Linked DNA regions of Gloeobacter violaceus PCC 7421. The protein of the gene in region 1 binds, or shares a complex with, the protein of each later gene. Links are inferred from orthologs where the notes say so. Each region holds a gene or a part of one and is shown on either strand. Other genes may lie near its edges.

Region 1 (3,180 bases):
ATACTGCCGCTTCCAGGATTCGAGAAATTGCGCAAGACCTGCGAGGGTCACCCGCACCACACCGCTTTGAATTGCTGCTTGGGTGGTGCGGGCCAATAGCGGCGGCCAAGGTTCGGGCAAGTCCACCGCCGGTAAGGCGGCGGTGAAATGTTCCAGGGCGCGCAACTGCGTGCCCAGCCCCGGCAGGATGGCCCCGCCGCAAAAGCGGCCGAACTCATCGACCGCACTCAGGGTGATGGCGGTTCCGAAGTCAGTCACCAGGGCCGGGCAACCGTAAGCGTCGGCGGCGGCGATCAAATTCAGTGCCCGGTCGATTCCGAGGGTGGGATACGTACCGGATAGGGGCACATCCGCAAGGTTCAAGATACGGGCATGGGGCAAGGTGCGCCAGCGCTCCAGATGGGTGGTCGTTACCGAGGCGACTACGATTTGCTCGGCCGCATCTGGAGCCTGCGCGTCCCAGTGAGTGAGCGGAAAATCCAGCGTCCGCACCAGCTTTGTTCCGGTGAACCAGCCCCAGTGCTGGCGGCTGTTGCCGATATTGACTGCAAGCCACACGGCGGCCGTCCTATTCGCCGAAGCGCCAACGGGCAAGTTTGTCGCGCACCGTCGGATCGAGTCGGTCGGCGAGTTTATTGCTTGGCCGGGCTTTGCGGTTGCGCAGGTCCTCGCGCAGCTGGCGGCGGGCGGCTTCAACTTCTTTGAGCAGCTGCTCGGAGGATAGCCAGTCGGCCCCCTGGGCAAGTACGAGCACCTGCTGCGCCCGGTCGGAGGTGGCCACCATCACCCGGCGACGCCGGTTCTCGCGCAGCAACTGGTAGCTGTACTGCTCGATAAAACTGTCGGCGGTCTGTTCGTAATCGGTAAAGCACACTTCAAGGTGGGGCGTCTCGCTCGCGCGTACCAGCGGCGAGGTGACCAATTGGGCGTCGAAGACCAGCACCGCGCGGTAGCCGCGAAAACTGGCGTAGCCTGCCAGTTGCTCGACAAGCTCGTTTCTGGCCGCTTCCAGACTGTGGCGGTCGCGCAGCCGTGCCAGCCTGGGCCAGGCCCCGACCACGTTGTAGCCATCCACCAGTAAAATCGTTTGCACTGCCGCTTCGGAAACGGGCCTTTGTATCAATCTTGTCACATTCGGCGATGAAAATCCTGTTGCCCGACGCCGAGGCGACGCGAACGCTGGGGGCGCGGTTGGCCGAGTGCTGGCAGCCGGGCGTGGTGCTGCTGTTTGACGGCGATCTCGGTGCGGGCAAGACGACCTGCATTCAAGGATTGGCTGCGGCGCTCGGCATCGAGGAACCGGTCACCTCCCCCACCTTCGCTCTCATCGAAGAGTACCCGCAGGCAACACGGCCGCTCGTCCATGTCGATCTGTACCGGCTCTCTCCCGAGGAGGTGCCTGCCCTCGGCCTGGAGGAAATGTGGGACGCCCGGACAATAGTCGCGATAGAGTGGGCCGAGCGACTGCCGTTTATGCCTGGGGAATATCTGCGTATATTTCTCGATTGGCACGAGCCGCGCAGTGCTTGCCTGAACGCCCACGGTCCATCTGCTGCAAGCTTTTTGGGGTGTTTGAGCAAGTACTGTCGGTGGCCCTAAGCCGGTATGGGCACATGCCTTAACGGGGCCTTAATACTGCAGCAGTAGCGTTGCTCTGTCCTGCCTGCCTGGAGCGCGTCCGATGTTCAATCGTCGCACGGTAATCAAAGGCGCCTTGGTCGCCCCGGCGCTGTTGCTGTCCGTCAATCCGAGGCGCCGGGCCGCCGCCCAGGGTGCCGACGATTACGGCGTCGCCTCGGGCGATCCGCGCTCCGATGGGGTGGTGCTCTGGACGCGGGTGCCGGAAGCGTTTCAGAACGGCGGACCGCTGACGGTCCATTTCGAAGTCTCGCTGACGGAGGATTTTGCCTCCGTGGTTCTCCAGGGCAGCGTCACCACGGACGCCGGTCACGACTTCACCGTCAAGATGCGCACCGGCGGCCTGGAGCCTTTTACGCGCTACTATTACCGGTTCACCACCGATACTGGCTACACCAGCGTCACAGGCCGCACCAAGACTGCCCCCGACCCCGACAGCAGCATCGAACAACTGACCTTTGCCTACGTCTCCTGCCAGGATTACACCCAGGGCTTCTACACGGTCTATGCCGCCATTTGCCAGGATGACGACGCCGACTACTGCATTCACCTGGGCGACAACATTTACGAGACGGGTGATGCGGGCTTCCAGAACGGCCAGGTGCGCGAGGACACGATTGGCGGCGGTGAGGCGAGGACCCTCGAAGAGTACCGCGCCAAGTACAAGCTCTACTTGAGCGATCCCGACTTTCGCGAGGTGCGCCGTCTGTTCTGCTGGATCCACCTGTGGGACGACCACGAGGTGTTCAACAATTACGCCGGGCGCGACCTGGTGAGCGAGGAGCAAAAGGCGCGCCAACTGGCGGGCTACACGGCCTTTCTAGAGTACCTACCGGTCGAGCCGGTCACTCCCCTTACGGTCGTGGACGACAAGGCGGTGGTGCGGCTCTACCGCAAGCTCTCGTTTGGCGCTCTTGCGGATTTGTTCGTGCTCGACTTGCGCCAGTTTCGCGACGGTGTGGTCTGCGCCAGCGACTTTTTGAGCCCCGGCTGCCCCGAACTCGAAGATCCGGCGCGCACGATGCTGGGCTATCAGCAGCGCAGTTGGCTCAAGAAAAATTTGCTCGGTTCACAGGCGCGCTGGAAGGTGCTTCTTAACGAAATGATGCTGGTGCGCTTCGTGGCGTTCGACATCGGTACGGACGGTCGGCCCACGGGTAAGCCGCCGCGCTTTTTCGGCCGCCCGCGCCGCGTGGAGGGCGATATCGTCTCCGAGGCGAATGGGCTGACGCTCTACATCAACCTGGATGCCTGGGACGGCTATCCTGCCGAGCGCACCGAGCTGCTTTCGTTTATTGCCGACAAGCAAATCCGCAACGTCGTGGTCTGGACCGGCGATATCCACAACTGCTACGCGGGCGTCCTCAAGCCCGATTTCACCGATCCGGCGAGCCCGTCGGTGGCGGTGGAGGTGGTGGGCGGCTCGGTCAGTTCGGCGGGCGTCTTCGAGCTGTTGGGCGGCCTCATCGATCCGACGCCATTGGCAGCTCCGCTGTTGCAGCAGTCCAATCCGTATATCGAGTACGTCGATCTCAAGTACCA
Region 2 (3,279 bases), 1.7 Mb from region 1 along the record:
ACAAAACTTCACAACCAGCAGTATACGGCATCGACAGCCCGGTCAGAGAAGGCGGCGTCCAGTTTGGTGGGTAGCCGAGCCAAGGCCGGGATCGGGTTGATTCTATGGTAGAAGCTCGGGAGGCCGGATGCGGCGGCGAGAAGTGTTGAATTTGCTGGGGGCGCTGCCGGTGGGAGGATTGTCGGCTGCAGCCGGAGAGCACTCGGTCCTGCTCGGCAATCCGGCGGACAAGCTGAAGCTGGTGGTCCGCGACAGTGGGCAGCCGGGGCCGCTTTACTTTGTTCCCCACGACGACGAAAACATCGCGGTGCGCGCGGTGGAGCGGTGGTGGCAAAGCCGTCCTTCCGGGGTGCTCATCGAACTTCAACAGACAGGTCGGCGCTACATCTATCAACACCTGGGCGGTCGCCGCCTCTGGTGCGATCCCAACCGGATGTACTCCGAGCCGCGGGTGGTGGCTGCACAGATTACCGCCTTGCGGCCCAAGTGCGCCGTGGTGCCTCCGGCTGCGGCGAGCTTTGGGCCTACGGATCTAGATCTGGCGGGTACCCATTTCGCCCGCATCGGCGCACAGGTATTGGCCACACTTGGGGAATGGCTCGGGCGCTCCTACGGGCCGCTGGTGGGGCTGCACAACAACACCGACGGCAGCCTGAACGTGCGCAGCGTCTTCAAGCGCTCCGAAAAGCCGGCCGTCTACCGGGCCACCGGCGCGGATCCGGACGATTTTTTTCTAGTCACCGAGGCAGGCGATTTTGACGCCCTGCGCACCTTGGGATTCAACGTTGTGCTGCAGCCCGCCCGTATAGCCGATGACGGGTCGCTCTCGGTGTGGGCGGCCCGCAACCGTGTGCGCTACTTCAATGTCGAAGCCCAGCACCGCGATTGCTTGGATTACGATCGAGCGAGGGGACACCTTGACTATCAAACCCGGATGCTGCGCGCCCTCGAATCGCTGCTGTGACAACCATCTTTGCCATCGAGACCAGTTGTGACGAAAGCGCCGCCGCCATCGTGCGCGGTCGGACCGTCGTCGCGTCGATCATCGCTTCGCAAATCGACGTGCACCGCCTGACCGGCGGTGTTGTGCCGGAGGTCGCCTCGCGCGAGCACCTGCAGGCGTTGGGCGGGGTGATCGCGGCGTGTTTTGCCGAGGGCGGCCTGGGGTGGGCCGACATCGACGCTGTCGCCTTTACCTGTGCTCCCGGCCTGGTCGGCTCGTTGCTGATGGGATCGATGGCAGCCAAGACCCTGGCTCTCGTTCACGCCAGGCCGCTGGTCGGCATCCACCACCTCGAAGGTCACATCTACTCGGCTTTTTTGAGCGACCCGGCCCTGGAGCCGCCCTTTTTGTGTCTGCTCGTCTCGGGGGGACACACCAGCTTGGTGGCTGTCGAGGATCATGGCCGCTACCGCATCCTGGGGCGCACCCGCGACGACGCCGTGGGCGAAGCCTACGACAAGGTGGCGCGGGTACTGGGACTTGGTTACCCGGGCGGTCCTGCGATCGACAAATTGGCGCAGCGGGGAGACCCGCGCGCCTTTGCGCTGCCGGGGGGGCGGGTCGAATCGCCCTTCGACACCAGCTTCAGCGGCCTGAAGACCGCCGTGCTGCGCCTGGCCGAAAAACACCGGCTCCAGCGTCTGCCCATCGACCGGGCGGATCTGGCCGCGAGCTTCCAGCGCACCGTGGTAGAGACCCTGGCCGAGCGGGTGGAGTTGGCCCTGGCCCACACCGGCTATGACACGGTGGTGGTGGCGGGGGGCGTCTCCGCCAACCGCGGCTTGCGCGAACGCCTCGGGCAAGCCGGACCCTACCGGGCCGTTTTCCCGCCGATGCACTTTTGTACCGACAACGCGGCGATGATCGCCTGCGCCGGGGTGGCCCGCTTCGAGAGGGGGTTCCGTTCATCTCTCGATCTGCCGGTGCAATCGCGCTTGTCGCTCGAAGCGTGTGACAGCCTTTACCAGTGCCTGCCGGTCCCTTGAGCGCTGGTCACAATGTGGGACAATTGAGCCTACGGATACGACCCCTGGAGTGGACGGGTGTTCGCACTGGCAGAAATACTGGACAAACCCTGGGCGCGGGCGGCCATCTCGGAACAGTTCAACGTCTGGCGCGGCGAGGGGGAGCAATGGAAACTCTACCTCCCCGGGCCGGTGCGATCCTGGAAGGAGCCGCCTGACAGTGAACTGGTGGTCGAGGGCACGGAGACCATCCGCTCGCTCATCGGTGGCGAGGAGTGGCGGGTATTTAGCCTCGAAACCCCGCCGTTGATTGCCTGCATTCAGGACTTCCCAAAACTCGGCCACTGGGACGAGGACGAGGAGGTAGAAGCGTTCGTGCCGTTTTTGCAGGCGGGCCTTGAGGCGTTGCACTTGCGCGCGGAACATTTTGAAGTAGACGCGCAAGGCGCGATCCAGTTTCTTCCGGCCGGATTGGGCGATCTCGATAATGCCCAGATCCAGGCGCTCATCGAGAAGCGCCCGCGCGCCTGGAAGGTTCGGCCGCCGCGCGGCGGCCCATGGACGCCCACCTGGCAGATGCTCTGGACCTGGATCGAGGCGGCCCGCATCCTCTGGCAGACCCATTTCATCAACTCGGTTCCTCCCCTCGCGCAGGCTTATCCGGACCTGCCGGTGCGCGCCGCCGGACCGGTGGGCGCCGGGCAGCGCATCGTGCAGGTTCGCCCCGCCGCCTCTGTCCCCCAGATCGAGCCTGCCCTGTTGCAGACTTTTCTGGAGCGCTGCGAGTGGCCCGCCCAGTTGCGCCTCAGCCTCAACGCGGGCCTCTGGAGTGCCCAGGTCGTCGTGCAAGATCCCGTTTCCCAGGCCGTCCCCCTCGCGCGGGTGGCACGGGTGGCCCAGTTGGCCGGTGAAGTCGGCCTGTCGGCTTTGAAGGACGAGAGCCAGTGGCAGGGCGGCTGGGCACTTTTGAGGGGTGACGACGGCCAGGAAAGCTGGATCTTCGAAGTGCGCTCGGCACCCCTGGAGGCGACCTGGCTGCGGGGTACCCTGGGTGCCGGTCAGTGAAGGCGGTGCTCTTTGACGCCGTCGGTACTCTGTTCGGAGTACGCGGCTCGGTGGGCGAAATTTACAGCGCCATCGCCCGGACTTTCGGGGTCAAAAGCGATCCCGAAGCGATCGAAAAGCACTTTTGCGTGGCCTTCGCCGCCCGTCGGTCCCCGAACGCCGATGCGCGGCCCTGGTGGCGCTCCGTGGTGGCCCAGACGTTTACCGACACCGATTTTCCCGATTTCGAGGCTTACTTCGAGCGGG

What was found.
Region 2: the proteins of tsaE (region 1) and tsaD are in contact, whole or in part, in a crystal structure (PDB 6N9A), measured with the Thermotoga maritima proteins. The link is inferred for Gloeobacter violaceus PCC 7421 from one-to-one orthologs. Residues at the interface, in WP_004082108.1 of Thermotoga maritima: Leu37, Gly38, Lys46, Lys57, Val59, Lys60, Ser61, Thr63, Phe64, Thr65, Leu66, Met67, Val69, Pro71, Tyr82, Arg83, Leu84, Asp86, Asp88, Phe89, Asp93, Ile128, Asp130, Glu131, Arg134; in WP_004082750.1 of Thermotoga maritima: Cys10, Asp11, Arg49, His50, Leu82, Gly84, Gly135, Gly136, Glu154, Thr155, Leu156, Asp157, Asp158, Ser159, Glu162, Asp165, Lys166, Arg169, Leu170, Tyr175, Lys213, Thr214, Leu217, Tyr218, Gln221, Arg222, Asn324.

Annotation. Positions count from the first base shown.
Region 1 is NC_005125.1:3,191,383-3,194,562, reverse strand. Bases 1-2,869 are described here. They hold tsaE (tRNA (adenosine(37)-N6)-threonylcarbamoyltransferase complex ATPase subunit type 1 TsaE), read left to right. Parts: upstream 1-1,140; coding sequence 1,141-1,599; downstream 1,600-2,869. Other genes in these bases: GLL_RS15435 (alkaline phosphatase D family protein), read left to right, coding at 1,682-2,869; GLL_RS15445 (NYN domain-containing protein), read right to left, coding at 569-1,093; GLL_RS15450 (pantothenate kinase), read right to left, coding at 1-558. Also shown: more of GLL_RS15435, read left to right, coding at 2,870-3,180. UniProt on the Escherichia coli protein: Required for the formation of a threonylcarbamoyl group on adenosine at position 37 (t(6)A37) in tRNAs that read codons beginning with adenine.
Region 2 is NC_005125.1:1,446,478-1,449,756, reverse strand. Bases 7-2,974 are described here. They hold tsaD (tRNA (adenosine(37)-N6)-threonylcarbamoyltransferase complex transferase subunit TsaD), read left to right. Parts: upstream 7-960; coding sequence 961-1,989; downstream 1,990-2,974. Other genes in these bases: GLL_RS07025 (hypothetical protein), read left to right, coding at 2,047-2,974; GLL_RS07035 (hypothetical protein), read left to right, coding at 128-964. Outside these bases: more of GLL_RS07025, read left to right, coding at 2,975-3,033; GLL_RS07020 (HAD-IA family hydrolase), read left to right, coding at 3,039-3,279.